DNA from 4 places in the Bradyrhizobium sp. GW821-FHT13H06 genome. Region 1 is predicted to be linked to each of the others. Evidence: predicted binding sites of a transcription regulator. Region 1 holds the regulator's gene; each other region holds the start of a gene.
What was found. The regulator LexA, encoded in region 1, represses DNA repair genes until DNA is damaged. The targets are predictions, from matches to a motif close to TGTTCNNNNTGTGTTCNG.
Positions count from the first base shown of each region.

Region 2: AC1RQP_RS21280 (ImuA family protein) is a predicted target of LexA. The motif match lies at 2,411-2,428, and genes of this name have one in related genera.
Region 3: recA (recombinase RecA) is a predicted target of LexA. The motif match lies at 4,262-4,279, and genes of this name have one in related genera.
Region 4: AC1RQP_RS38705 (DNA recombination protein RmuC) is a predicted target of LexA. The motif match lies at 5,031-5,048, and genes of this name have one in related genera.

Region 1 is NZ_JBXAPN010000001.1:196,907-204,202, reverse strand. Features, by position in the region: gene AC1RQP_RS01010 (molybdopterin molybdotransferase MoeA) at 51-1,262, shown strand; gene lexA (transcriptional repressor LexA) at 1,439-2,140, shown strand; gene AC1RQP_RS01000 (hypothetical protein) at 2,626-3,060, shown strand; partial or broken gene AC1RQP_RS00995 (ComEC/Rec2 family competence protein) at 3,184-4,560, opposite strand; gene AC1RQP_RS00990 (hypothetical protein) at 4,736-4,933, shown strand; gene AC1RQP_RS00985 (hypothetical protein) at 5,450-5,737, shown strand; gene AC1RQP_RS00980 (hypothetical protein) at 5,745-5,924, opposite strand; gene AC1RQP_RS00975 (hypothetical protein) at 6,522-7,296, opposite strand, start outside.
Region 2 is NZ_JBXAPN010000004.1:842,404-849,699, reverse strand. Features, by position in the region: gene AC1RQP_RS21290 (UdgX family uracil-DNA binding protein) at 1-1,095, opposite strand, end outside; gene AC1RQP_RS21285 (putative DNA modification/repair radical SAM protein) at 1,095-2,330, opposite strand; gene AC1RQP_RS21280 (ImuA family protein) at 2,493-3,299, shown strand; gene AC1RQP_RS21275 (Y-family DNA polymerase) at 3,196-4,791, shown strand; gene AC1RQP_RS21270 (error-prone DNA polymerase) at 4,788-7,296, shown strand, end outside.
Region 3 is NZ_JBXAPN010000007.1:67,849-75,144, reverse strand. Features, by position in the region: gene gcvP (aminomethyl-transferring glycine dehydrogenase) at 1-1,846, shown strand, start outside; gene AC1RQP_RS26710 (hypothetical protein) at 1,983-2,912, opposite strand; gene recA (recombinase RecA) at 3,081-4,169, opposite strand; gene AC1RQP_RS26700 (hypothetical protein) at 4,508-4,639, opposite strand; gene AC1RQP_RS26695 (SphA family protein) at 4,820-5,794, shown strand; gene AC1RQP_RS26690 (linear amide C-N hydrolase) at 5,956-7,056, opposite strand.
Region 4 is NZ_JBXAPN010000017.1:100,263-107,558, forward strand. Features, by position in the region: gene AC1RQP_RS38680 (DNA polymerase III subunit gamma/tau) at 1-638, shown strand, start outside; gene AC1RQP_RS38685 (YbaB/EbfC family nucleoid-associated protein) at 752-1,072, shown strand; gene recR (recombination mediator RecR) at 1,074-1,676, shown strand; gene AC1RQP_RS38695 (hypothetical protein) at 1,704-2,138, shown strand; gene AC1RQP_RS38700 (AmpG family muropeptide MFS transporter) at 2,302-3,657, opposite strand; gene AC1RQP_RS38705 (DNA recombination protein RmuC) at 3,800-4,999, opposite strand; gene def (peptide deformylase) at 5,171-5,698, shown strand; gene fmt (methionyl-tRNA formyltransferase) at 5,902-6,825, shown strand; gene truA (tRNA pseudouridine(38-40) synthase TruA) at 6,825-7,296, shown strand, end outside.

The DNA.
Region 1 (7,296 bases):
GCCTGCACTCGGCTAGAACTCTCGCCAACGATTTGCAGGAGTTTCCGCCCGTGGCCCTCATGCCCGTTTCTGACGCGCTTGCCGCGGTGCTGGCGGATGCAGAGCCGCTACCTGAAGAGATGGTTTCCCTCGATGAGGCCTATCATCGCGTGCTTGCGCGCGACGTCGCGGCGCGGCGCACGCAGCCACCGCAGGCCATGTCGGCGATGGATGGCTATGCCGTGCGCGCGGCTGACGCGGCAACGGTCGATTCCAGGCTGACGGTGGTCGGCGAGGTCGCGGCGGGTCGTCCGTTCGCGGGAAGGGTTGGCCCCGGCGAAGCCGTGCGGATCTTCACCGGCGGCGTCGTTCCCGACGGGGCCGATGCGGTCGTGATCCAGGAAGACACTGTCGCGGAAGGCAAGCTCGTCACGATCAAGGAAGCCGCGATTTCCGGGCGGCACATCCGTTCCGCCGGCGTCGACTTCCGCGAGGGAGACGTGCTGCTCCGCAAGGGAAGCCGTCTCACGGAGCGCGATCTCGCGCTGGCCGCCGGAATGAATCACCCGCATCTCGCCGTCTGCCGCCGTCCGAGGGTCGCGATTCTCGCCACCGGCGACGAGCTGGTGATGCCCGGCACCACGCCCGGTCACGGCCAGATCGTCTATTCCAATGGCTATGCCCTGCACGCGCTCGCCCGCAGCGCGGGCGCCGAGACCATCGACCTCGGCATTGCCGCCGATACGCTGGAGGCCACTTCCGCCGGCATCCGTCGCGCCCGGGAGAGCGGCGCCGACATCCTGATCACGACCGGCGGTGCCTCGGTCGGCGACCACGATCTGGTCCAGCAGGCGCTCAAGGACGAAGGCATCTCGATGGCGTTCTGGAAGATCGCGATTCGGCCCGGCAAGCCGATGATGCACGGACGGCTCGGCGCAATGCGCGTGATCGGCCTGCCCGGCAATCCCGTGTCGTCCTACGTGTGCGCCTTCCTGTTCATGGTGCCGTTGATTCGCGCCCTGTCGGGCCGTTCAATGATTCATCATCGCCGCGAGCGCGCCGTGCTGGGCCGCGATCTCGGTGCCAATGACCAACGCGAGGATTATCTGCGTGCGCGCCTGGAACAGCGTGACGACGGCACGCTCGTCGCCCTTCCCGTCAGCCATCAGGACTCCTCTCTGCTTGCGAATCTCGCTGCGGCGCAGGTACTTCTCGTGCGCGCACCGTTCGCGCCGAGGGCCGAGGCCGGCACGCCTTGCGAGGTGCTGCGCCTGCCGGTGTGAGCTGCACGGCCACACGCATGGCGCGAGCTTCGCTCTGTTCACCGTAAATTAAGCAGTTGCGGAACACATATCGAACATATAGTGTCCGTTCATGATTTGTTTCGAACGTGTAGCAGCTTATCGCTGACTTCCTCGTCTCGGAATTGAACGACATCAACCGGGGGACTTTGGTCGAGATGTTGACGCGCAAACAATACGAGCTTCTGCGATTCATCAGCGAACGTCTGAAGGAAAGCGGCGTGCCGCCGTCCTTCGACGAGATGAAGGATGCGCTCGACCTGCGCTCGAAGTCAGGCATCCATCGCCTGATCACTGCGCTTGAGGAGCGCGGCTTCATCCGCCGCCTGCCCAACCGCGCCCGCGCCATCGAGGTGATCAAGCTGCCCGAGTTGCAGGCCGCCGCCGGCAGTCGCCGCGGCTTCACGCCGAGCGTCATCGAGGGCAATCTCGGCAAGGTCCGCACGACCTCCAGCCCGCCTGTGGACGAGGGCGAGCGTCCCGTCGCGGTGCCCGTGATGGGCCGCATCGCGGCCGGCACGCCGATCGAGGCGCTGCAGACCCGCAGCCACACCATCAGCGTGCCGCCTGACATGCTCGGCTCGGGCGAGCACTACGCGCTCGAAGTGCGCGGCGATTCGATGGTCGAGGCCGGCATCCTCGACGGCGACATGGCGCTGATCCAGCGCAACGAGAGCGCCGATACCGGCGACATCGTGGTGGCGCTGATCGACGACGAGGAAGCCACGCTCAAGCGCTTCCGCCGCCGCGGGGCCTCTATCGCGCTCGAGCCCGCCAATGCCGCCTATGAAGTCCGCATTCTTCCGCCGAACCGCGTGAAGATTCAGGGCAAGCTGATCGGGCTTTACCGCAAGTACTGAGCGGTCGTTCGATATCTATTGGAGCGGATCACTGTCCGCTCCGGCTGGATGGTTTTTCCGGTTCTGCTCAGATTGTCCGGCCCCCTCTTTCGGCGCCATCCTCGACACGCCGCACGACGCAGCATCGCTTCGCGGGCCTGAGAGTTCGAGGACACGTGATGCGCCAGACTTTCCATGGACGATGTTGCGGCGCCGATCGCAGCATCAGCGACGTAAGCCGTTGCCATACAATCGCACCGCCATTCGGCAAGCGAGCTGGCAATGCTCTGGCTGGTCGGCGCCGCGAGGCGCCGACACGCGCCTTCCGAATACACAGGCGTCGGCTTTGTTCCTATCGAATCCGGGAAAGATAATGTGATCGCGGCTTGCGGCGTCCAGCCGCAGATTTGCCTACAACGAAGCAGAGCGTTGCGTGCTTCCACCCTGATAGAGGCCTGCGCCTCAAAAAGAGGTGCGGGTTGCTATCTTCGCATGAGGAGCACCCGATGTGTGACTACAGCCTGCATGCTGTCGCGACGCGCCCCGCCGAAGTCGGCGAGACGATCGTCACGACGACCTTCCGCGGCACCTCGACGCGCGGCTTCGCCTCCGAAGCCGATCTCTCCGTCGCGGTCTGCTTGCTGCCGGGAACGGAGCTCGCCTTCGCGGACAACGTCCGTTACGACAATCGCTGGATCTGGACGCGCACCGTGAACTCCCGCGTCGGCAAGTTCGGCAAGATCGACCCGCACATTCCCGATCGCCATCATGACGCGATCGAATTCCCCGACGGCAAATACGTGCTGGTGACACAGCTCGTCGAAGGCCAGCGCGCGACCGTGCTGCAACTGCCGGTGACCCAGCCGGTTGGCGAACGCGAGCACAAGCCGCAGATCGTCGCCGACACGCGGTCCACGATCACGCGCCTGCCGATCGGCTGACGTCGTCGCCCCCGGCCGATGGTCGTGGGCCAGGAATGAAATGCCATCGCCGGCCGAGGCCGGCGAGATGGTATGGTTTGCGTCCTGCTGCGAGATCCCGACCGACCTCTCCCGCATCGCTCCTCAATCGTCCGCCTGCAAGTCCGTCTCCGATGGCGTTGCGTCCCGGTTGCGGGGCACGGCCGTCTTCGGCGCAAGGCTGCCGTCGAAATCCCCCTCGCCGGCGCCGGCCGGCAGCCAGGGGCGGCTCGTGCCTCTCGCCCTCACCGCCCGAACCGAGAAGCCGTCACCGCTCTGCGTCAGAGCCAGCGCGCCCTGACTGGCGAGCCGCGGCCTGTCGACCACCATCGCCGCGCAATCGGGCGGCGTGGGCCGCGCCGTCACCACCAGCGCGGCGCGGCTGCAATCATCAGCCAGAGCGTCGATGCGCAACGCCAACGCGACAAGCCGTCCGTCCGCGAGCGGCGTCACGCAGCCGGACTCGTCACACGACACACCGTCGGCCAGCGAGGCGCTGCCGGCATCGCGCGGATCGGCATCGGCAGCCAACCACTCCCTCAGCAGGAAGCCATCCTTGCCGGCGCGGATCACATGCAGCCGCCCGTCCCGGCCCCGCACGGCGACGCTCGCGCCATCCCCGGCAATCAGGATATCGGGCTGCCGCACCGACATCGCCCAGAGGATCGCGGCAAGCAGCACCAGGGCACCGGACCAGCGCAGGGGCGTGCGCAACAGCCCCATCACGATGATCCCGAGGCTCGCCGCGATCAGCGGCGCGATCCCGAACGCGGGAATGCGGCCGACTGCACCGGGCAGAGCCGCCACCCAGCGCGAGACCGCGACCATCCACTCGATGCCGATCCCCATCAGCCACCAGAACGCGCCGTCGAGCCCGAAAGGCGCTGCGAGCAATCCCAGCAGCCCCGCCGGCATCACCAGCGCCGAGACCACCGGCATCGCGCCGAGATTGGCGAGCACGCCGTATGGCGTCACGCGGTGGAAGTGGAAGGCGGCATAGGGCGTGGTCGCAAGCCCGGCGATCAACGAGGCCAGGAACAGCATCGCGATCTCGCGGCCGCCCCACAGTGCGATCCGCGCCGTTGCGGAATGATCGGGCGATGCTAGCAGGTTCGGCATGCCGATCTGCACCAGCGCCACCAGCCCGAGCGTTGCCGCAAACGACATTTGAAAACTCGGATGAACCAGCGCCTCGGGCGCGACGGCCAGCACGATCAGCGCGGCCACCGCCAGCGTCCGGAACGTGATGGCGCGGCGATCGACCATCACGGCGATCAAAACCACCGCCGTCATGAAGAACGATCTCTGCGTCGCGACCTCGGCGCCGGACAGCAGCAGATAGAACGCAGCCGCCACCATCGCCGCGGCCGCCGACCATTTCTTGATGGCGAAGCCGGCCGCCAGCCCCGGAATCAGCGCCAGCAGCGCGCGCACCGCGAAGAACACGACGCCGGCGACGACCGCCATGTGATAGCCGGAGATCGGTCAAGAGAAGATTTTTTGTAAGCGTTACAGAGCTTTACTACGCCTGTGCTTCCCACGATTCCGACAGGGGAAGCAGGCGGGAAGCGGCTTCGGACGCAAAGGCGCCAGCTTGCCCGCACCGCTCTGCTGCGCTTCAATTGGCTGCGATTACTTTTTTGGGGGGCGAGGCGTGATGACCATTCCGCAATCCATCTTGGCCGGCGCCGCTGTGATCGGCGCATGCATTGTCGCGGCTCAGCTTGTAGCCCCTTACCAGATGGCGAGCGGACCGGCGCTGATCTGGCGCGTCAATCGCGTCACTGGCGAAGTGCGGGAATGCCTGCGGGGCATGGATTCGCGCCAGGATCAGATCGTGACAGACTGCAAATAGAGGCCGGCGTGACCCAGGACAGACGTCGAGCTCGTCAATGTATGCTGATGCTGCCCCATGGCGTCGATGAGACCGCCAAATCTTCACGTCAAGGCTCAGTGGATTCGGAAGCGTCCATCCGGTGAAGCCCGGTGTTGAGGTCGCCACTTCGTGATGCCGTACATAATCCGATTGAGGCACAATCGTCGTGCTCGGTGCTTCATCGGCGCTCTGCCCTTGGTTCGCCATGGTTGGCTCTGACCAATGCGGAGCTCGGTGAAAAGCAAAAGGCCGGCGGTTACGACGCCGGCCTTCGCATGACCCACCGAGTTGGCTCCCCAGGGGGCGGTCCGGAGTGCACCTCCGGGCCGCCTTCAGGATCGCATGAGCCGCCGCTACCCGCAACGACACAATCTCGCGAGGCATCCGCAGAATCACGGCCCGGTTTCTCGCTTTTCCACACCCACGATGCGCGCGCTCCCTGCCCCAAGGGATTGATAGTTTGCGAGATACTTACGATCCCGCTTTGACGGCGACATGCCTCGCCCTCGACGCCACACGCCCACCCACGCCGACGGCCGGCCGCTCAAGATCACCTTCGGTGAGATGCGCGGCATGGGCGTTCGTGGCGTGCTGGTCTATTGCCACTGTGGCCGTCACGTTGCCCTCGACGCCGGCCGCTGGGGCGATCAGGTGCGGCTGTCTGATATCGAGCCGCAGTTCGTCTGTCAGGGATGCGGAAGCCGCGGCGCCGACATGCGGCCTGACTTCGATCGAGGCAACCCACGGCTGGCGATTATAGGCACGAAAGAGGCCGCCGACTAAGGCGGCCTTACTGCCTTGTGTGGTGCTTCAATCGGGTGACGTGCCGCGCTCGGTTCCAGACATCAAGATCGTGCCCATCGAGCAATTGAGCGGCCTTCTGCTTAGCCTCTTCATCATTGGCGCAGTCCAGCTCATGCACGCCGGTGATGCGCCCCTCATCGTCTAAGACGTAAGCGCGGTAGTCCATGGCAGTCGTTCCCAGAACGGAACGATTATAGCACCGTCCAAATGACAAAAAGCAAATTAGGACACTACAGAACTCAACTTATAACCACCAAGCTGACGCGGACCTTACAGGGTGTTCCGCTTATAAATACACGCAGAAAGAACAAAGCGGGTGCGTTATTCCTCACCATTTGTTCTGGGCCGGAGAACTACTGGCTTACTCTTGCCCAACAAAAGGCCCGCCAGCGCGAACCGGCGGGCCCAGTGGATTACTTGCCGCCAGGCCTACGATCAGCGGCACGATCGCCGCACCGCGAACCATCGGACGCGCGGTCGGAAGAGGTGTCGCATGGGCCCGCGATCGCGCTAACGGTCGGAGCTACGAAGGTCAGTGCGAGAGCAATCAGCAAAATACGTGTCATTTCAAACCTCCCAAAGTTGAGCAGACGGACAATACTCGCTTTTAGGTGATGGGGACGGTAGCAGCCCACCATGCCACAACCTTTTCTTGGTAAGCCCGCCGGTGCGACCAGCGGGCCTCATTGTCAGCGCCTCAATCGCCGGCGGTGCGTCGTCAGCCGCTGTCGGTCGCGCTTCCGGTGCGGTTAGAACGCGAACGTCAGGCCGTCAGGTGCTCCCTACTGGCAATTGCAAGCAGGTCCTCAGCTATCGATTCCGCAAATCCGCCGACCGAGATCAGTTCGTGACACCGCGCTTTGGCGATCATGCCAGCCAGCGTCACTGCTCGCGTCTTCAGAATGCGCTCCTCGATTGCGGTGCAACGCCGAAACGCTTCATTGGTGGCATGCTCGGCGGCGCGGAAACCGTTCGGTCGTCTCCTCGATCGTCGATCCCAGCTGATGTAGGCGGCGATGATCTCGTCAGCACGGGCTCGCGCTTTTGCCGATGGCTCGAAGTGTCGGACTGACAGCGTAAAGTCTCCGTTGTCTTCCGTGGCCCTTGTAATTCGGTACCATTTGTCGGCGCGCATCTGTTCGATTTCGCGTGATCCATAGATACTTTCATTGGTCGGTTCGGGAAGTCCAAGGTCAGCGTCGCCGTTGTCGACCTTTAGCGTTTCGGGGACAGGAATACAGCGTAGACCATCCATCTCATCTGAAATCTTGTTGAGCCGGCTCCATTCAGCTTCGGCCGCCCGGAATTGCCCGCTCAGCGCGATCAGTTCTGCATCATCCGCAGAAATGCCCGCAGAGGAGTCCGCGGCACATCTGCAAATCAGGCCGGCGGGATCTCCGAAGATCACCCAGTCAAGGGATTGATTGTACCGAGCGAAGAACGAAACAACGTCCGAGTGGAACACTTCGCCATCTTCCTCGAGGTCCTGCTCCTCTTCGACATTGTGAGTGCGGAAGTAGTTAAGCATTCGCTCCGCA
Region 2 (7,296 bases), on a different contig from region 1:
GAAGTGCTTGACCGCGTTGGTGACATAGACCTTCTTGCGGTCGACGCCGGCTTCCTCCAGCGCACGGTCCAGCATCTGGCCGGCCGGGCCGACGAAGGGATGGCCGGTGAGGTCTTCCTTGTCGCCGGGCTGCTCGCCGACCAGCATGATGTTGGCGGACTTCGGGCCTTCGCCGAACACGGTCTGGGTCGCGTCCTTGTAGAGATGGCAGGCGCGGCAATGCGCGGCCTCCTCGCGGAGGGTTTCGAGATCGTCGGCAGCGGGCTTGCGTTTCATCGGTGCCTCCGGCCGCTTCTGGGGCTTGTGCGGATCGGTTGCGGCGTTGGCGATCATGGCACCGGTCATGCGCTCGGCGTCTTCGATCAGAGGCTTAATGATCGAAGCCTCGGGCAGGTTCCTCCAGTATTTCTTCGGCATCTCGGCCTGCATCGCCTTCACCTTGAGCCGCGCCGGATTGAAGATGCTGGCGTAGTAACGCCGCCAGGTTTCTTCCAGCCGGTCTTCGCTCGGTGCTTCGCTCCTGCTGACGCCGGATGTGAACGACAGTGCGTGGCCATCCCAATGCGCGCAGAGGTCCGGTGTCAGGATCGACCAGGGCATGTCGGCAAATCGCTTGGCGAAGAACGGCGCAGCGAGCTCGACGATATGATGCTCAGGCTCGAACCAGGCGACGTAATGCGCCTGGCGTTCCCGGCCGATCTCGCGGAAGCGGACGAAGGCATGCATCTTGTGCTCGTCGCGGTAAACCGCTTTTGCCATGGCCGTGACCTGTGCGACGTCAGGATCGGTCGCGACCTCGATGAGGTCGTGATTGTCCCTCAATCGCCAGAGCAGGCGATAGAGGATCGCAAAACGCTCGACATCGCGGTGCAGGATTGCGGCCTTGGCCAGCTCGACGAATTTTGCTGATACGTTGAAGGTGCCGTCGTTCACCTCCAGGATCGGAGACGGCGCGGGCGGTGCGAACAACTCCGCTTCGCCGCCTCGCACGGTCCAGGTGATATCACGCGGCTCCACATGATGTAGAACGAGCGTACGGGCGGCTTTGCGCCAGCCGTCGAAATCGGTTTCGGTATCGAGGGTGATGTACTGCATCAGAAGCCAAACCCCAGTTGCGTTGCCTTCGGCTTGAACCGTTCGATCAGCCCGGCAGCGTCGAGCCGATGGAGCGAGGGGCGGTGATCGCTGAGGACGATGAACGGCAGCGCCTTGTTCCGGGGCACGTGCAGCCGCGCGAGATCGGCGAGGCGGATCGTGGTGGTGCGCCGCGTCGCGATGATGCGTTCGACCGCCTTGGTGCCGAAGCCCGGCACGCGCAGCAATTCCTCGCGGCTGGCGCGGTTGACGTCGAGCGGGAAGCGGTCGCGATGGCGGAGCGCCCAGGCCAGCTTGGGATCGATGTCGAGCGGCAGCATCGCGCTGCCGTCGACGATCTCGCCGACGTCGAAGCCGTAGAACCGCATCAGCCAGTCGGCCTGGTAGAGTCTGTGCTCGCGCAGCAGCGGCGGCTGCACCAGAGGCAAAGCGCGGCTTGCGTCGGGGATCGGGCTGAAGGCGGAATAATAGACGCGTCGCAGCCGGTAGGCGCCGTAGAGATTGGCGCTGGTGTGGAGAATGGTGTGGTCGGAGGCGCTGTCGGCGCCGACGATCATCTGCGTGCTCTGGCCGGCCGGCGCGAAGCGTTGCGGCTTGGCCTTCGTCTTTGCGCTGCGGCCTTCCTCGGCCTCGTCCAGCTTCAGCCGCAGCCGGCCCATGGTGCGGCGGATCGCGCGCACGTCCTTCTCGGGCGCGAATTGCTGCAGGCTGGTCTCCTGCGGCATCTCGATGTTGATGGAGAGGCGGTCGGCATATTTGCCGGCCTCGGCGATCAGTGCGTCGTCGGCTTCGGGAATGGTCTTCAGGTGAATGTAGCCGCGGAAGTGATGCTCCTCGCGCAGCTTGCGCGCCACGCTGACCACCTGCTCCATGGTGTAGTCGGGGCTGCGGATGATGCCGGAGGAGAGAAACAGGCCCTCGATGTAGTTGCGCCGGTAGAAGTCGAGCGTCAGCTTGACCACCTCGTCGATGGTGAAGCGGGCGCGCGGCACGTTGGAGGAGGCGCGGTTGACGCAATAAAGACAGTCGTAATTGCAGGCGTTGGTCAGCAGCACCTTGAGCAGCGAGATGCAGCGTCCGTCCGGCGCATAGGAATGGCAGATGCCCATGCCGGGCGCGGTCGAGCCCATGCCCTTGCCGTCGCTGGAATCCCGCTTTTCGGTGCCGCTGGAGGCGCAGGACGCGTCGTACTTGGCGGCATCGGCCAGGATTTCCAGTTTGCGTTGCACGTCCATCTTGGAATCCCTTTGATTCAGCTCATGAATCCGAAAACGAGCCAATTCGATTGACTCTTCGAGCGCCGTTAGCTTTATATTAGAACATATCATGAACAAATGAGCCAGCCGTTGGTTCTTCTTTTGAAGGCCACGGCACCAATTCCTGAAGGAGCGGCGAGCATGAGCGGCGCACGTATGAGCGCGCTTGCGATCTTGCGCGGCCAGATCGAACGCATCGAGACCGCGGAGGTCGTCCATCAGCACGATCGCGTCGCGCTTGGCCATGGCGAGGCCGACAGCGTGCTGAAGGGCGGGCTCGCGCGCGCGGCGATTCACGAGGTGTTTTGCGAAGGGCGCCAGGGCGTGGCCGCAACGGGTTTTGTCATGGGGCTTGCGGGGCGCGTGGCGGCACGCAAGCCGCTGCTGTGGGTGCGGCAGGATTTTTCGGAAGTGGAAACAGGCGCGCTGTCGATGAGTGGGCTCAAAGAGCTCGGCCTCGATCCGCGCCGCGTGGTGATGGTGCGTGCCGCCGATGTCGAGAGCGCGCTGCGCACCTCGGCCGATGCGCTCGCCTGCGACGCGCTGGGCGCCGTCGTGCTCGAGCTCTGGGGAGAGATCAGACAGTTCGATCTCGTGGCAAGCCGCAAGCTGACGCTCGCCGCGCAATCTTCCGGCGTCACCGGGCTGCTCCTGCGCATGGCCGCACAACCTTTGCCCTCGACTGCGGAGACGCGATGGATGCTGCGCGCGGCGCATTCACCGCCGGGACCGGCTTCAATGCCTGCGGCGCCTTGGAGCACATGGGGCGCGCCGCGCTTCGATGCCACGCTCTTGCGCAATCGTCATGGCCCCTGCGGCCGGTGGATCATGGAATGGAATTGTGATGAGTGCCAGTTCAGCGAGCCGTCGACGTATTCTCAGCCTGTGGCTGCCGCGCCTGCCGATCGACAGGATTCAGCGGTTTTTCAACAGCGCCGGGCTGGGTAAAGCCAATCATGAGCCGAGCATCGTCGTCATCAAGGACAACAATGCGCTGGTGATCCATGCACTGGACGAGGCCGCCGAGCGCCTCGGCCTGTATATCGGCCAACCCCTGGCCAATGCGCGGGCGATGTGTCCCGACCTGAAGGTGTTCGATGCCGATATCGTGGCCGATGCGAAGACGCTCAGCGATATCGCCGACTGGTGCGACCGCTTCACGCCGCTGGTGGCGCTCGACGCGCCGCACGGGCTGTTCCTCGACATTACCGGCTGCGCGCATCTGTTCGGCGGCGAAGCCGCGCTGTTGCGGACGCTGGTCCGGGCGCTCGACCGGCAGGGCTTTGCCGTCAGCGCCGCGATTGCCGGGACCTCGGTCTGCGCGCGCACGCTGACGCGGCAGGCCACGGCAACCATCGTTGCAGATGGTGGGGAAGCGGCTGCAATCGACCAGTTTCCGGTGTCCGCACTCGGGGCGGGCGAGGCGATCACGACCGGCTTGCGCCGCGCCGGCTTGAAGACCATCGGCGATGTCGCCTCGCGCAGCTCCCACGAGATCACGGCGCGGTTTGGCGCGCGGTTCTCCACGCTGCTCGCGCATGCGCTGGGGCAGGGGGATGCGCCGATCAGCCCGCGCAAACCGCTGCCCGATTACATCGTGGAGAAGCGCTTCGCCGAGCCGATCGCAACCGACACCATGATCGCGATGACGCTGTCGCGGCTGGCGGACACGCTTGTTACATCCATGGAGAAGCAGGGCAAGGGCGCACGACGTCTCGAGGCCGCCTTCTTCCGCACCGACGGCGTGGTGCGCGCGATCACGGTCGAGACCGGACGTCCGGTGACGCGAAGCGCCGTGATCGACCGGCTGTTCCGCGAACGCCTCGATGCGCTCGCCGATCCCCTCGATCCCGGCTTCGGCTTCGACATGGTGCGGCTGTCGGCGAGCCGCACCGAGATCGTGGTGCAGGAGCAGCGCGATCTCGATGCGCATGTCCACGACAATGACGAGATTGCTGCGCTGATCGACCGCATCGCCGCGCGCATCGGGGGAAAGCGCGTCGTCGTGCATCTGCCGCAGGACACCCATATCCCCGAACGCGCGGTTTTGTCCGCCCCCGCCCAGCATCATCTCGCCGCCGCCATGCAGGCTGAATGGCCTGTTCGCACCGAGAGCGAGCCGCCGCTGCGCCCCTTGCGGCTGTTCGACAAGCCGGAGCCGATCAAGGTGCCGTTCGCGACCGTGCCGGATGGTCCGCCGCATCAATTCACCTGGCGCCGCGCGCTGCATGCGGTGGTGCGGGTGGAGGGGCCCGAGCGCATCGCGATGGAATGGTGGCAGCAGGACGGCAAGCAGCTGACGCGGGACTATTTCCGCATCGAGGATGCCGAAGGTCTGCGCTTCTGGATCTTTCGCGACGGTCTCTACGAGGGAGAGACGTTCGACGGCGAAGGCAAGCCCGTTTCCCCCAACTGGTATGTGCACGGTCTCTTCGCATGACCACGCCTGCCTATGCCGAGATCGGCATCACAACCAACTTCTCCTTCCTGCGCGGCGGCTCGGATCCGCGCGCCTATGTGCATCAGGCCAGCATCCTCGGCATTCCCGCGATCGGCATTGCCGATCACAACACGCTCGCCGGCGTGGTGCGGGCCTACAAGGAGCTCGACAATGCCGAAGTGCTGCACAAGCCGAAACTGCTGATCGGCGCGCGCATCGTCTTCGTCGACGGCACGCCCGACATCCTGGTCTATCCGCGCGACCGGGCCGCCTATGGCCGTCTGTGCCAGCTTCTCACCCGGGGCAAGCGCGGCGACGACGTCACGCGGATCGAGAAGGGCGAATGCCATCTCGCCTTCGCTGATCTCCTGGAATTTTCGGAAGGCCAGTTGCTGGTCCTGACGTTGCCGCATCGCTTCGAGCCCGCTCAGGCGCTGAATGTTCTTTCAAAGCTTAGGGATAGCCGCGCCGAGGGCGTGTGGCTGGCGGCGAGCCTGATCTATCGCGGCGACGACAGGCGTCGCCTGGCGCGGCTCGATGATCTCGCGGCAAAAGCCCAAGTGCCGCTGCTTGCGACCAACGAGGTGCTCTATCACCATCCCGCGCGCCGTCCCCTCCAGGACGTGCTGACCTGCATCCGGGAAAAGGCCACGATCGATGCAATCGGACGGAAGCTGGAGGCCAATGCCGAGCGGTTTCTGAAGCCGCCGCGAGAAATGGCGCGGCTGTTTCGCGATTTCCCCGATGCGATCGCGGAGACCATGCGCTTTGCAGACAAGATCGACTTCTCGCTCGACCAGCTCAAATACCAATATCCGGACGAGCCGGTGCCGCCGGGAAAGACCGCGCAGGGACATCTGGAGGATCTGACCTGGGCCGGCGTCGACAAATATTTCGGCGGCAAGATCGACGACAAGCTGCGCGCGACGCTGAAGAAGGAGCTCGCGCTGATCGCCGATCTGAAATACGCGCATTACTTCCTCACCGTGCACGACATCGTGCACTATGCACGCAGCCAGAACATCCTGTGCCAGGGGCGGGGATCGGCGGCGAATTCGGCCGTGTGCTACGTGCTCGGCATCACCTCGGTCGATCCGACCAAGGTCGACCTGTTGTTCGAGCGCTTCATCTCCAAGGAGCGACTGGAGCCGCCCGACATCGACGTCGATTTCGAGCATTCGCGGCGCGAGGAGGTGATGCAATATGTCTATCGCCGCTACGGCCGCCATCGTGCCGCGATCATCGCCACCGTCATCCATTATCGCCCGCGCAGCGCGATTCGCGACGTCGGCAAGGCGCTGGGCCTGACCGAGGACGTCACCGCCGCGCTCGCCGACACGGTTTGGGGCAGCTGGGGCAAGGGCCTCAACGACATGCAGGTCAGGCAGGCCGGGCTTGATCCGAACAATCCCATGATCAACCTCGCGGTCGAGCTTGCGACCGAGCTGATCGAATTCCCGCGCCATCTCTCCCAGCATGTCGGCGGCTACGTGCTCACCCAGGACCGGCTCGACACCTATGTGCCGATCGGCAACGCCGCGATGGACGACCGCACCTTCATCGAATGGGACAAGGACGACGTCGATGCGCTCAGCATGATGAAGGTCGACGTTCTGGCGCTCGGCATGCTGACCTGCATCCGCAAATGTTTTGACCTGATTGCGGACCACAAGGGCGAGCGTTTTGTGCTGGCGAGCGTTCCGCAGGACGATCCCAGGGTCTACGACATGCTGTGCCTCGGGGAGTCGCTCGGCGTGTTCCAGGTCGAGAGCCGCGCCCAGATGAACATGCTGCCGCGCCTGAAGCCGCGGACCTTCTACGATCTCGTCATCGAAGTCGCGATCGTGCGCCCCGGGCCGATCCAGGGCGACATGGTGCATCCGTATTTGCGGCGGCGGAACGGGCTCGAGAAGGTGAGCTACCCCTCGCCATCACCGGAGCATGGCGACAAGGACGAGCTCTACAAGGTGCTGCACAAGACGCTCGGCGTCCCGCTGTTCCAGGAGCAGGCGATGCGCATTGCGATCGAGGCTGCCCATTTTACCTCCGAGGAAGCCAACGGTCTGCGCCGTTCGATGGCGACCTTCCGCAACGTCGGCACCATCGGCCAATACGAGGAGAAGCTGATCGGCAATATGGTGGCGCGCGGTTACGACCCCAATTTCGCCAGAAGCTGCTTCGACCAGATCAAGGGATTTGGCTCCTACGGTTTTCCTGAGAGCCATGCCGCGAGCTTTGCGCAACTGGTCTACATCTCGTCGTGGCTGAAGCACTACCATCCCGACGCCTTCTGCTGTGGCCTCTTGAATTCGCAACCGATGGGCTTTTATGCGCCGGCGCAGATCGTCGGCGATGCCCGCAAGAACGGCGTCGAGGTTCGCGACATTGACGTGTCCTACAGCTTTGCGCAGAACACGCTGGAGGAAGGGAGTGGCAAATACTGCGCCGTGCGCCTGGGCTTTCGCCAGATCGACGGCTTTCACTGGCTCGATGAGGATGAGGAGA
Region 3 (7,296 bases), on a different contig from region 1:
CGCCGTGATCGCCTCGATGTATGCGGTCTATCACGGCCCCGAGGGGCTCTCGCAGATCGCGCGCAACGTCCACCGCCGCACCGCCGTGCTCGCGAGCGGCCTGCGCAAGCTCGGCTTTGCGCCGCAGTCCGAGAACTTCTTCGACACGCTCAGCGTCGATGCCGGCGCCAGGCGCGCCGAGATCGTCGCGCGTGCCGCGGCCGAACAGATCAATCTCGGCATCGGTGACACCGCACTGCGCATCGCGCTCGACGAGACCACGACGCCTGCGACGGTGGAAGCGGTCTGGCGCGCCTTCGGCGGCACCTTCGCTTATGCCGAGATCGACGCCGGGACGCGCGAGGCGCTGCCGGAGACGCTGAAGCGCACCACCCCGTTCCTCACTCATCCGGTCTTCCACGCGCATCGCTCGGAGACCGAGATGCTGCGCTACATGCGCAAGCTCAGCGATCGCGATCTCGCGCTCGACCGCGCCATGATCCCACTCGGCTCCTGCACCATGAAGCTGAACGCAACCACCGAGATGATGCCGCTGACCTGGCCGGAGTTTGCGACGCTGCACCCGTTCGTGCCGCGCGAGCAGGCGAGCGGCTATCACGCGCTGTTCGCGCGGCTGGAAAAGTGGCTGTGCGACATCACCGGCTATGACGCGATCTCGCTGCAGCCGAATTCGGGCGCGCAGGGCGAATATGCCGGGCTGCTCGCGATCCGCGGCTATCACGCCGCGCGCGGGCAGAGCCACCGCAAGATCTGCCTGATCCCCTCCTCCGCCCACGGCACCAATCCAGCCTCGGCCGCGATGGCCGGCATGGACGTGGTGGTTGTGTCTTGCGAGAAGAACGGCGACGTCGACGTCAATGATCTCCGCGCCAAGGCCGAGAAGCATTCGAACGACCTTGCCGCGGTCATGATCACCTATCCCTCGACCCACGGCGTGTTCGAGGAGCACATCCGCGAAATCTGCGACATCGTCCACGGCCATGGCGGCCAGGTGTATCTGGACGGCGCCAACCTCAACGCGCAGGTCGGCCTGAGCAGGCCGGGCGACTACGGCGCCGATGTCAGCCATCTCAACCTGCACAAGACCTTCTGCATCCCGCATGGCGGCGGCGGCCCCGGCATGGGCCCGATCGGCGTGAAGGCGCATCTTAAGCCGTTCCTGCCCGGACATCCCGCAACAGACGGCGAAGCACCGGTCGGCCCGGTCTCGGCCGCGCCGTTCGGCTCGGCCTCGATCCTGACCATCTCCTACATCTACATCCTGATGATGGGCGGCGAAGGATTGAAGCGCGCGACCGAGATCGCGATCCTCAACGCCAACTACATCGCAGCGCGTCTCGATGCGCACTTCCCGGTGCTCTACAGGAACGAGAAGGGCCGCGTCGCGCATGAATGCATCGTCGACCCGCGGCCGCTGAAGACGACCTCAGGCGTCACCGTCGACGACATCGCCAAACGGCTGATCGACTACGGCTTCCACGCGCCCACCATGAGCTTCCCGGTGCCGGGCACGCTGATGATCGAGCCGACCGAGTCGGAATCGAAGGCGGAGCTGGATCGTTTTTGCGACGCCATGATTGCGATCCGCAAGGAGATCGCCGAGGTCGAGGCCGGCCGCTTCAAGATCGAAGCCTCGCCCTTGCGTCACGCTCCGCATACCGTGCACGACATCGCCGATGACGATTGGAATCGCGCCTACACCCGCAGCGAAGGCTGCTTCCCCGACGGCGTCTCGCGCACCGACAAGTATTGGTGCCCCGTGGGCCGCGTCGACAACGTCTACGGCGACCGCAATCTGGTGTGCTCGTGCCCGCCGGTGAGCGATTACGCGCAAGCCGCGGAGTAGGATTTGTAGGGTGGGTCAGCGGGCGGTCGCGCGAAGCGCAGGCCGCCGGCGTAACCCACCACTTCAGCTTTCGCGGAGATAAACAGTGGTGGATTACGCCTTCGGCTAATCCACCCTACTACACCGAAATGCGCCGCTAGGGCGAGATCAACGACCGGCGCTCGCCATCCCAGCGCCAAAGCCGTTCACTGGTGAGAAGCGTGCCGCCCCACCAGCGCTTGATCGGGTTGGGACCGCGAAAATCTTCCCGGCCGGCCAGGACCGCTTCGCCAAACTCCGTCAGCGACAGCCGGCTCCGGCGAAAGGCAGCATTGCGACTTCTCGCGTTGTCCGGATCGAGTGTCGCCAGCTTGCCGTCCAGACCCGCGATCGCTGGCGCCGGACCAAATGCGAGCCCTTCGAGCAGCGCGCCCAATTCCCACGGATCGAACACGCGTGTTGCCAGCGCGCCCGGCCGAAACAGCTCATCGGTGCGATTGTGTCCACCTGCAATCCGCTCGAGCAGCCGAGTCTCGGTCGCGCCCAGTCCCGTCGCCGGCGACGGCAGTTCTGCGAGCAGGTCTTCCATGGCCGGCTTCAGGAAAGACAGCTTGCCGAGCGGCCTGCCGAGCAGCCCGGCGCAAAGCTCGGGCGTCGGCGCGCGGTAAGCTTCCCAGGCCATGCTGGCGATCCCAAGATCGCTTTCCGTGATATCGACCTGCCGCACGTCACGGTGACGAAGCTCTGAGGGATCTGCTCCGCGCAGATCGAAATCGACGCGTCGCAATCTCAGCTTCTCCGTGATGGATGGTTCGGAACGCAAGTAATCGAGGAGCCAGATCAACTGCAATTGACTATTGGGTTCAGGATCGAACCACAGTTCGATGAGATCGACCCCGTAGGTTTCGCAGACCCAGAGCAACGCACCCGCCCGATCCTGGCGCCTGAGAAGGGGCGATTGACGGACGCCGACGCAATCCGACCAGTGCATCCCGTTAGACCACCACCTGGAGGCGAGATAGCTGTTGAGGTGGTCAGCCGTGGGAAGTGGCCCGGAAGCGAAGCGATAGATGAAGGGGACGACCATGTCGGCGCGATCGGCGTGGGCAAGACCGACGCCGGACGAGCTGGTCAAGATCACACGCTTCATCTCGACGCGTCCTTCCTCACGCCAAACGAAACGGGCACCGAAGACGTCGGCAACTCAACGTCCTCAGTGCCCGCTCCTCGCGAAAAACTTTTCGTTGGTCGAAGCTTACTCGTCCGCCGGCTCCTCGCCGTCGGCGTCGCGCTCCGGCGTGCCGGCCAGAATCTGCTCGGCGATCAGGCCGGAGTTCTGGCGGATCGCGGTCTCGATCTTGGCGGTGATGTCGGGGTTGGCCTTCAAGAACGCCTTCGAGTTCTCGCGGCCCTGACCGAGGCGCTGGCTGTCATAGGAGAACCAGGCGCCGGACTTCTCGACGATGCCGGCCTTGACGCCGAGATCGAGGATCTCGCCCATCTTGGAGACGCCCTCGCCGTACATGATGTCGAACTCGACCTGCTTGAACGGCGGCGCCAGCTTGTTCTTCACCACCTTGACGCGGGTGGTGTTGCCGACCACCTCGTCGCGCTCCTTGATCGCGCCGATGCGGCGGATGTCGAGGCGGACGGAGGCGTAGAATTTCAACGCATTGCCGCCGGTCGTCGTTTCCGGCGAGCCGTACATCACACCGATCTTCATGCGGATCTGGTTGATGAAGATCACCATGGTGTTGGACTTGTTGATGGAGGCCGTGAGCTTGCGCAGCGCCTGGCTCATCAGGCGGGCCTGCAGACCCGGCAGCGCATCGCCCATCTCGCCCTCGAGCTCGGCCTTCGGCACCAGCGCCGCGACCGAATCGATCACCATCACGTCGACCGCGCCCGAGCGCACCAGCGTGTCGCAGATTTCCAGCGCCTGCTCGCCGGTGTCCGGCTGCGAAATCAGGAGCTCGTCGATGTTGACCCCGAGCTTGCGGGCATAGACCGGGTCGAGCGCGTGCTCGGCGTCGATGAAGGCGCAGATGCCGCCCTTCTTCTGCGCTTCCGCCACCGTATGCAGCGCCAGCGTGGTTTTGCCCGAGGATTCCGGCCCGTAGATCTCGACGATACGTCCCTTGGGCAGGCCGCCGATACCGAGCGCGATGTCGAGCCCGAGCGAGCCGGAGGACACCGCCTCGATGTCCATGGACCGGTCGTTCTTGCCGAGCTTCATCACCGAGCCCTTGCCGAACTGGCGCTCGATCTGCGAGAGCGCGGCGGCCAGAGCTTTACTCTTGTCCATGGAAGATCCTTCGACGATACGCAAGGCAGTTGCGGACATTGGGTCGTGCTCCTTATGGCGAGGATTCGCGTGAGGGACAAACAATTGGCGAGGCAGCTCGGCGATAAAAGCAATGTACCCTATTTGTTCCTAGTTCGCAATATGTTCTTTTGCGGAAGATGCGCGTGCTGGCCTGTTTCCGGCCGCAGTGGCCTGGTTTGATTTTGGGAGTGGCCCAGTTTGGACTTTTGGTGCTGGGAGGGCGGGAGAAACCCGTCTGCGCATTTTACGGCGCCCAGCTGATCGCCTCGCCAAGTCAAACTCTCCCGGCTTGGCTAAGGCCGCCCGCGTTCTAGTGCCAGCTGGATCGAAGTTCAAACTGGCAGAGTAAGGCCACCTCAGTTGGCGGCCTCTTCGTTTTTTCGTCTTTGTTCAAAAGGGACCTCCATCGCGTTTACTGTCCCGAGCGCCTCGTCTTCATCGACGAGACCTGTCATCGCCCGGTCGCAGTCATGGAGCTTCGCAGTCATGGAGCTGCGGTCGTTATGCTCGCCGGAGAGGCCAGCCCGTCGCATCCATGAGTGCACAGTCTCACACTCTCCTGCGTCACGCAGTCGGGAACACGCTATCGTGGCGATGATTCGGATGGCTGATCCGCGCGTGAAGAGGGGTGGGGGTTTATGCTTAAGGGGCGAGCCCGGTGGCATCGCATGATGTCACGGGCGGTACGCGCGGGCTTTGTGCTCGGCGCGATGATGTGGTGCGGCCTGGCTGGACAGGATGCGGTCGCGGCCGAGAACGGGGCGGGTTTCTATCTGCTCGGCGGACGCGGGCCGATGGCGGGCTATCTGGCCTCGCCCGGGGTCTATTTCGAGAGCGACACCTATGTCTACGACGCGTCACTCGATGCGAAGAAATTGCTGCCGGCGGGCGGTCGGATCGTCGCGGATGTCCGCAGTCAGGTGCGGGCCGATTTCCTGAGTGGGACCTGGGTGACGCCCTGGCAGTTTCTCGGCGGCAATCTCGCCGTCGGCGCCACCGTGCCTGTCGGCTATGTCCGCGTCTCGGCAGGCGTCGAATACGACGCGCCCGCGACGAAACAGATCATCAACCAGGCGCTGCGCGACAGTGCGACGGTCTTCGGCGACCCTGTGGTCTCTGCGATGCTCGGCTGGCATTCGGGCAAATTCCACTGGACCACGGGCGTCATGGTCAACATGCCGGTCGGGGACTATCGCGACGGGGAGCTCGCCAATCTGGCCTTCCACCGCTGGGCGAGCGATCTGTCCGGCGCCCTGACCTGGTTTGATCCCGACACCGGGATCGATCTGTCCACCGCGGTCGGCATGACCTTCAACGGCACCAACAATGCGACCGACTACCGGACCGGCACCGAATTCCACGTCGAGTGGGCGGCCTCGAAGGCGCTGACCAGCGCGCTCTCGGCCGGCGTCATCGGCTATCACTACCAGCAGCTCACGGGCGACAGCGGCGCCGGCGCCACGCTTGGCGCCTTCAAGGGGCGCGTGACGGCGCTCGGCGGCACGATCGCTTACAATTTCGAGGCGGGGAAGACGCCTGTCTCGGCGCGGATCAAGGTGCTGCGCGAGTTCGAGGCCGAGAACCGCGCGTGCGGGACCGTGGGCTTGCTCACCGTGGCGCTGCCTCTCACTGCGGCACGATAGGCATGATCCGGAAAAGTGCGAAGCGGTTTTCCGGAAAGATCATGCGTAAACAACAACCTGAAGCGCGATGACGATTCGTCCAAATCTCATCGCGCTTCAGCCATGAAAAGGGGCCGCGCCGTCGCGCGGCCCTCGCTGTTCGGGACGAACGGCCGTCGTCCTCAGGACTTGTTGAACTGGAGCGGCGGCGGCGTCAGGTTGAGCTTGAAGGGTGCGACCTGCAGGCCCTTGGCGTCGAGGTCGAAGCTCGTCAGATCGACGGTCCGGAGCACCTGATCCCTGTAGCCCTTGATGTAGTACTTCTTCGCACGCAGATCGGCGATCGAGGTCCATTGCGTGTATTCGAGCTCGCCGCCCTTCGCCGCGGAGTCGATGAAGCCGATCGGGATGTCGAAATTGTTCATGATGTGCTCGACGAGGCGCACCGTCTGCGGGCCGTCGGCAACCTGCTTGGCCGAAGCGGCGTAGCCCAGTGCCCGGATGAAGCGCGAGGGCGGCGTTGGATCGCCGGGAATGCCAAGCAGGCCCGAGCCCTGGCCGAAGGGTTCGAAGCTCTTGCTTCCGATCTTGAGCGGGGCAGCGCCGACCGGCGAGATCCTGACGTAGTTGCGGACATTGGTGAGATGCCAGTCGAAGGTCGGCGAGTTGGTCAGGACACCGAGCGGGTTGTCATAGACCTTGAACTTGCCGTCGATCGGCTCGATCACGATCGAGGCGCCTGTGGCGTCATGGATCGGGAAATGGAAAGGCAGGGTGAAATTCACCATCGGCGCGGGCAGGTCGACGATCACCGCCTTGTCGAGCGCCGCCTTGACCTCCGCGACCGTCGCGAAGTTCGAGAGGACCCAGGTCAGGAACTCCCAGGGCGCGAGCGCCGTGCTCGGATCGGCCTTGTCGACAGGTGTGTAGCCGGCAAAGCCGGGGAAATAGAGTGCGCCGCCAGCGAGGCCCTTCTCATTCATGCCGTCCGAGACGAAGGGCTGGCCGAAGCTCATGACGCCGACGAAGCCGTAGCGGCTGCTCCATTTCGGGGCCGCCATGTTGGCCGGACGCGTGCCGATGAATTCATGGTTGCGCGGTACGACGACGACGTCGGACTGGGTCTCCAGCGCGTACTCCAGGGTGCGGCCATAAACGGGCGTGCCGTCGGCCGCCAGCAACAGAATGTTGGTGCAGGCCTGCGCCGGCGCTGCCGCCGCCATCGTGCCCGCCAAGACAGCGGCAATGCCCCGCCTGAAAAATCCCCGGCCCCACTTGATCATGCCTCTGTCTCCTTGTTGAAGCGGCTGTCTTGATAGGTGGATGGAGCCGCAACAATCGTGAACATGCGCGGCCTCTCATCGCGTTCTGCGCCGAAAAGCAGCGCTGCGGTGAATCGGTGATTAATTGCCCGACTCGGCAGCTCTCCTGGTTCGGAATCATCTCGGTGCCGCTCGCACTGGCGCCAGTCGTCGCGACCTCGCCGATCTTGCTCCATAGCCGCCTGGCCTGACTGGCTCAGG
Region 4 (7,296 bases), on a different contig from region 1:
TCAGGATGCTGGAGCAGAACGGCGGCGGTTCCCCGGTCGTGAGCGGCGGCAGTGCGGCGCGCAGCGCGCCTTCGGCGCCGGTTGCGTCCGCGGCGCCCGTTCGCTTGCCGACCTCCTCGCCCTCTTCGTTCGGCGGTGGCGCGGCCCGGCCGCAGATGGCGGCCCCGGTGCCGGATCCGCAAGCCGCGGCACCGCAGCTGCGCATCACCAGCTTCACCCAGCTCGTCGCGCTCGCCGGGCAGAAGCGTGACATCATGACCAAGAGCGCGCTCGAAGGCGACATGCGCCTCGTCCGCTTCGAGGAGGGCCGGCTGGAAGTCGCGCTCGAGCCCAACGCCTCCAAGACCATGATCTCCGAGCTCGCGAGGAAGTTCGAGCTGTGGACCGGCCGCCGCTGGACGGTGATCGTCTCCAACGAGCAGGGCCAGCCGACGCTGCGCTCGGTGAACCAGGCGGCCAAGCAGCAGCATGCCCGTACCGCGGAAGCCGATCCGCGCGTGCAGGAGGTGCTGTCGCGCTTCCCCGGAGCAAAGGTCGTCGAGGTTCGCAGGCTTGCCCCCGAGGCGCCGGAAACCAATATTAACGCCGACTATGGCAGTGACGATCCGCCCGACGGTTCCGACGGCGACGATTTCTAGCGCATGATCCGGAAAAGTGCGAAGCGGTTTTCCGATAAGATCATGCGCAAACAATATGCTAAGGCGCGATGATGATTCATAGCGCCTGAGCCTCTTTCAAGGACACCCGACCCATGGCTGATTTTCTCGGCATGATGAAGCAGGCGGCACAGCTGCAATCCAAGATGCAGGAGATGCAGGAGCAACTCGCCAACGTCGAGGTCGAAGGCATCTCCGGCGGCGGGCTCGTCGCCGTGCGCATGACCGCGAAGATGGATGTGAAGGGCATCAAGATCGATCCCTCGCTGATGAAGGCGGAAGAGCGCGAGGTGCTGGAAGACCTGCTCGTCACCGCGCTCAGTGATGCCCGCCGCAAGGCCGAGACCGCCATGCAGGAGAAGATGCAGGCCCTCACGGGCGGGCTCGGCCTGCCACCGGGGTTGTTCGGCCAGTAAGATGGGCGCGGTTGCAGGTCCTGAGATCGAGCGGCTGGTCCAGCTGCTCGCACGGCTGCCGGGCCTCGGTCCGCGCTCGGCGCGGCGCGCTGCGCTGCATCTGATCAAGAAGCGCGAAGCGCTGATGATGCCGCTGTCTTCGGCCCTCCAGGTCGCGCTGGACAAGGTCCAGGTCTGCAAGACCTGCGGCAACATCGACACGCAAAATCCCTGCACGGTCTGCACCGATCCGAAACGCGATCCCTCCATCATCGTCGTCGTCGCCGACGTCGCCGACCTCTGGGCGCTGGAGCGGGCCAATGCCACCCAGGGGCGCTATCATGTGCTGGGCGCGACATTGTCGCCGCTCGACGGCGTCGGTCCGCAGGATCTCACCATCGATTCGCTGGTGGCGCGCGCGCATGATTCGCAGGTGCACGAGATCATCCTGGCGCTGAATGCGACGGTCGACGGCCAGACCACCGCGCATTACATCACCGACCTGCTTCAGGACGCCAATGTGAAGGTGACGCGGCTCGCCCACGGAGTTCCTGTCGGCGGCGAGCTTGATTATCTCGATGAAGGTACGCTATCGGCTGCGATGCGGCAGCGCACCCTGTTCTAGCCATCCAGACTTCACGGAACGGACGACATGACGAAACTTTTCGCCACACGATCGGCTTTGGTCGCGACGATGATGATGCTTGTGACCCCGGCCATGTCCGCGCAGCAGGGCGGTGAGATGCCACCGCCGTCCAAGCCCGGCAAGCCGATCAACACCGGCGACGTGCTGTCAGGCGAGCTGAACGCGATGAAGGTCCGCGACGTCAAGAACGGCAAGCGCGTCGCGACCTACCAGATCACCTCCGAGCCGCGCCGCCTGCCGCCGCCGAACGGGCTGTGCAATCTCGAGACCGGACCGGAGACCTTCCAGCTAGTCACCTCCACCGATGCGCAGGCTGCACAGCTGAAATCGTTCGTCGGCAAGGAGATCTCGGTCAAGGTCGACGAGATCGCCTGCGCCAGCGATGCCGGCCAGATGAGCGAGGCCGTGATCACGAAGTGGAGCCTGATCAAGAAGCAGTAGGGGGGCGCGACGCTGTCTCCGCCGTCATTGCGAGGAGCCCTTGCGACGAAGCAATCCAGACTGCCCCTGCGGTGACAGTCTGGATTGCTTCGCGGAGCCTGTCATCGGGCCGCGCGTTCGCGCGGACCCGGTGGCTCGCAATGACGAACGAGAGAGGTGAGTTCTACACTCGCACCTGCTCCAACGTGTCGAAATGTCCGCGCTTCTGCAGCCACGCCAGCAGCATCAGGCTCGGAATGGCGACGAGCACGGAGATCGCGAAGAACATCGGCCAGCCCGTCGCCTTCGCCAGATAGCCCGCGCCCGATGACAGGTAGGTGCGTCCCACGGCGGCAAGCGCCGTCAGCAGCGCATATTGGGTCGCGGTGTGCAGCGGGTTCTGGCACAGCGCCGAGAGATAGGCGACGAAGATCACGGTGCCGATGGCGTTGCAGAAATTGTCGGAGGTGATTGCGAGGGTCAGCGCCCATTCATTGACGCCGACGAGCGCCAGCCATGAGAACGACAGGTTGGAGATTGCCTGCACGATGCCGCCGATCCACAGGCTCGTTGCGAGCGAATAACGCCGTGCCACGAAGCCGCCGGCAAACCCGCCGGCCAAGGTCGCTGCGATGCCGACGCCCTTCACGATCACCGCGTAGTCGTTCCGCGTGAAGCCGATGTCGATCACGAACGGCACGGTCATGTTGCCGGAAAATGCGTCGGTGAACTTGAACAGCACGACGAAGGCAAGCGCCGCCCACGCTTCCTTTCGCTGCAAGAATTCCGAGAACGCGCCCATCGCGGCATGGAACACCCGCATGAGCGCGTCCTCGTTCTGCGTGGCAGCCTCGGCGCGCTTGGATTGTGCGGGCTCGGTGGCGGCCAGCGCCGTCACCGTGCCAATCAGCACCAGAGCCGCCATCACCACATAGCCCCACATCCAGGCGGCGCCACGAGGGACGATCGCCTCGAAGCCGGTGACGATGAACAAGGCGCCCGCGGTCGATATCAGCATGCCGATGCGATAGGCCGCGACATAGGCGGCCATGCCGGCCGCCTGCTCGCTTTCGGGCAGGCTCTCGACGCGGAATGCATCGACGACGATGTCCTGCGTCGAGGACATCGTCGCGACCAGGAGCGCACCAAGCGCGACGAACAGCGGCGAGCGCGCCGGATCGGTCAGCGCCAACAGCAGGATCGCGCCGATCAGCAGCAGCTGCGAAAACACCAGCCACCCACGCCGGCGGCCAAATGTGCGCGTGAAGAACGGGACATGCAGTGCATCGACCAGCGGCGCCCACAGGAATTTGAGCGTGTACGGCGTTCCAACCAGTGCAAAGAGCCCGATCGTTCCGAGATCGACCCCCGCTTCGGCCATCCACACCAGCAGCGTCGAACCCGACAGCGCCAGCGGCAGCCCCGAGGAGAAGCCGAGGAAGAGCACGATCAGCACCCGCGGTTGCAGGTAAACGGCAAGGCTGTCGCGCCAGGAGGCAGCGGGAGCGCCAGCGGAGGAAGTCGCGTCGGGTGCGGTCATGGGAGAGGTGTTAGCAGATTCTGGGGGCGCTGCCTCTGCTACAAAACTCGTCATGCCCGGGCTTGTCCCGGGCATCCACGTTCTTGGCGCCGCTCAAAGGTCGTGGATGGCCGGGACAAGCCCGGCCATGACGGCGTGGGCTCTACTCTCCCGCCTGAAGTTTCCGCGGGAACAGCTCCGGCGCGGCTGTCGCCACCAGCCGCGGAGTCTCCGGCGCATCGGTCTTGCTGAAATCCAGCTCCTCGATGCGTCCCGCGCGCTTCTCGATCTTGTCGGCGGAGATCAGCACCTGGCGGACGTCCTCATTCACATCGGCAAAATGCTTTTGCAGCTTCAGCACGCGATCGCGCAGGCGGCCGAGATCGTCGCCGAGCTTGGTCACTTCGGTGCGGATCTGGTCGGCGGCGTCGCGCATGCGCGCGTCCTTCATGATCTGCTGCATCACCTGGATCGCGAGCATCAGCAGCGACGGCGACACCAGCACGACGCGGGCGCGATAGGCCTTCTGGATCACGTCGTCGAAACCGTCATGGATCTCAGCGTAGACGGATTCCGACGGCACGAACATCAGCGCCATCTCCTGGGTCTCGCCGGCGACGAGATATTTTTCTGCGATGTCGCTGACATGCTTCATCACATCGCCGCGCAGTCGTTGCGTGGCGATTCGCCGTTCCTCGTCGGTGCGGGCGTCGTGCAGCGCCGTCATCGCTTCCAGCGGGAATTTCGCGTCGATGCAAAGCGGACGCTGATCGGGCAGGAACACGACGCAGTCCGGGCGCTTGCCGGTGGAGAGCGTGAACTGGAACTCGTAGGCACCCTTCGGCAGCCCGTCCTGGACGATCGCCTCCATCCGCGCCTGGCCGAAGGCGCCGCGCGACTGCTTGTTGGCGAGCACGTCGCGCAAGGTGGTCACCTGCGTGGTGAGATCGGTGAGGTTCTTGTGCGCGCTGTCGATGATGCCGAGCCGTTCATGCAGGGCGCGCAGGCTCTCCATGGTGTTGCGGGTGGAGTGTTCCATGGACTGGCCGACGCGGTGGGTCACCGAATCCAGCCGCTCGTTCACCGCCCGCGCCATCTCGGCCTGGCGGCCGGCCAGAGCCTGGGTCATGGCATCGACCCGGCCCGACGACTCGCTCTGCGCCCGCAGCACCTCGCTCAGACGTTCCTCGAGCTCGTCGGCCCGGATGGCGTTGGCCATGGCGAGTTCCGCGCCGCGCCGCCCGGATCGCGCGATCACGACCGCAATCACCACCAGCAGGATGAGAACCAGGGCGCCGAAGCCGATCAGCGCGTCCACGACGCGCACGGGCCACTCGCCGAGCATGAAGATGAGGTCGTTCATGCCGACCCTTCTAGCCGATTCGCCGGGGCGTACGAACGAATAGCGAACATTTATGGTGAATGCTCCGTTAATTTTTATGGTTAACGAAACCTGAAGTTTTATGGTTAGCGGAGGGTTAACGGGGTTCCTGGCCGCATTGACCGCATCCGGCGCGCGGCTTAAATCGCCGCCATGGCCCTACGAGAAATCATCATCCTGCCGGACAAGCAGCTGCGCCTGGTCTCCAAGCCGATCGAGAAGGTCACGTCGGAGATCCGCAAGCTTGCCGACGACATGTTCGAGACCATGTACGACGCGCCCGGCATTGGCCTCGCGGCGATCCAGGTCGCGCAGCCCTTGCGCCTGATCACCATGGACCTTGCCAAGCGCGACGAGAGCGGCGAGACCAAGCGCGAGCCGCGCGTCTTCATCAATCCTGAAATCCTAGCTTCCTCCGAGGAGCTCTCGGTCTACGAGGAAGGCTGCCTCTCGATCCCCGAATATTACGAGGAGGTCGAGCGTCCGGCGAAGGTGCGCGTGCGCTTCACCGATCTCGACGGCAAGGTGCATGAGGAGGACGCCGAAGGCCTCTTCGCCACCTGCATCCAGCACGAGATCGACCATCTCAATGGCGTGCTGTTCGTCGACTACCTGTCGAAGCTCAAGCGCGACCGCGTGATGAAGAAGTTCGAGAAAGCCGCCAAGCGCGCCGGCGAGTGAATTGTAAACAACTGGTGTTGCCGAGAACTCCCCTGCGCTCCCTCCCCCCCTTGTGGGGGAGGGTGGGGGGAGAGGGGTAGCCCAGCAAATGGTCTGACCGGGGCAATGAACCAATCCGCGCTCACGCCGCAGGAGCGCGTCGTGTGGCACCCCTCTCCCTAACCCTCCCCCGCAAGGGGGGAGGGAACGCAGCGAGTCTGTTGATGTCCCTTCGCCTCATCTTCATGGGCACGCCCGATTTCTCCGTGCCGACGCTGCTTGAGCTCGTCGCGCACGGTCACGAGATCGTCGCCGTCTACACCCGTGCGCCGAAGCCGGGCGGACGGCGCGGGCTGCAATTGCAGCCGACCCCGGCCGAGGAGGCCGCGCGAAAACTCGGCATTCCCGTGCTGACGCCGAAGACGCTGAAGACGCCGGAAGCGCTGGAAGAGTTTCGCGCGTTCGAGGCCGATGCGGCCGTCGTCGTCGCCTATGGCATGATCCTGCCGCAGGCGATCCTCGATGCGCCAAAGCTCGGCTGCTACAATCTGCACGCTTCGCTGCTGCCGCGCTGGCGTGGCGCCGCGCCCATCAACCGCGCGATCATGGCCGGCGATGCCGAGAGCGGCGTGATGGTCATGAAGATGGACGTCGGCCTCGACACCGGCGACGTCGCCATGGCCGAGCGGCTCGCGATCACGGACAACATGACGGCGGCGGATCTGCACGATCGTCTCTCGCGCCTCGGTGCCGATCTGATGGTGCGGGCGATGGCCGCGCTCGACCGCGGCGGGCTCCAGCTCAAGAAGCAGAACGAGGACGGCGTCACCTATGCCGCCAAGATCGACAAGGCCGAGGCGCGGATCGCCTGGACCAGACCGGCGCGCGCCGTGCTTCGCCACATCCACGGCCTGTCGCCGTTCCCCGGCGCCTGGACGGAGCTGGAGAGCGCGCGCGTCAAGATCCTGCGCTGTGAGCTGGCGAAAGGCGCGGGCGAGCCGGGCGCGGTGCTCGACGATCAACTCACCATCGCCTGCGGCGACGGCGCGATCCGAATCATCGAGCTCCAGCGCGAGGGCAAGGGCCGGATGCAGGCCGCGGACTTCTTGCGCGGCGTGCCCGTGAGCCCGCCGATGCGGTTCGGTTGATGCCCCGCTACAAGCTCACCATCGAATATGACGGCGCGCCGTTCTTCGGCTGGCAGATGCAGGAGACGCTGCCGTCGGTACAGGGCGCGCTGCAGGCTGCGGTGAAGGCGATGACCGGGGCGGATTTGCGCGTGCACGGCGCCGGCCGCACCGATGCCGGCGTGCATGCGCGCGGACAGGTCGCGCATGTCGACGTCGACAAGCCGTTTCCGCCGGGCCGTTTTCGCGACGGGCTCAACGCGCATCTGCGCCCGCATCCGATCGCGGTGCTCGAGGCCGAGATCGTGCCTGATAGTTTCGAGGCGCGCTTTTCGGCGGTCAGGCGCCACTACCGCTATCGCATCGTCAACACCCGCGCCAATCTCGCGCTCGACGCCGGCCACGCCTGGCGCGTGCCGCGCCGGCTCGATGCCGACGCGATGCACGCGGCGGCCCAGCGCCTGCTCGGCAAGCACGATTTCACCACCTTCC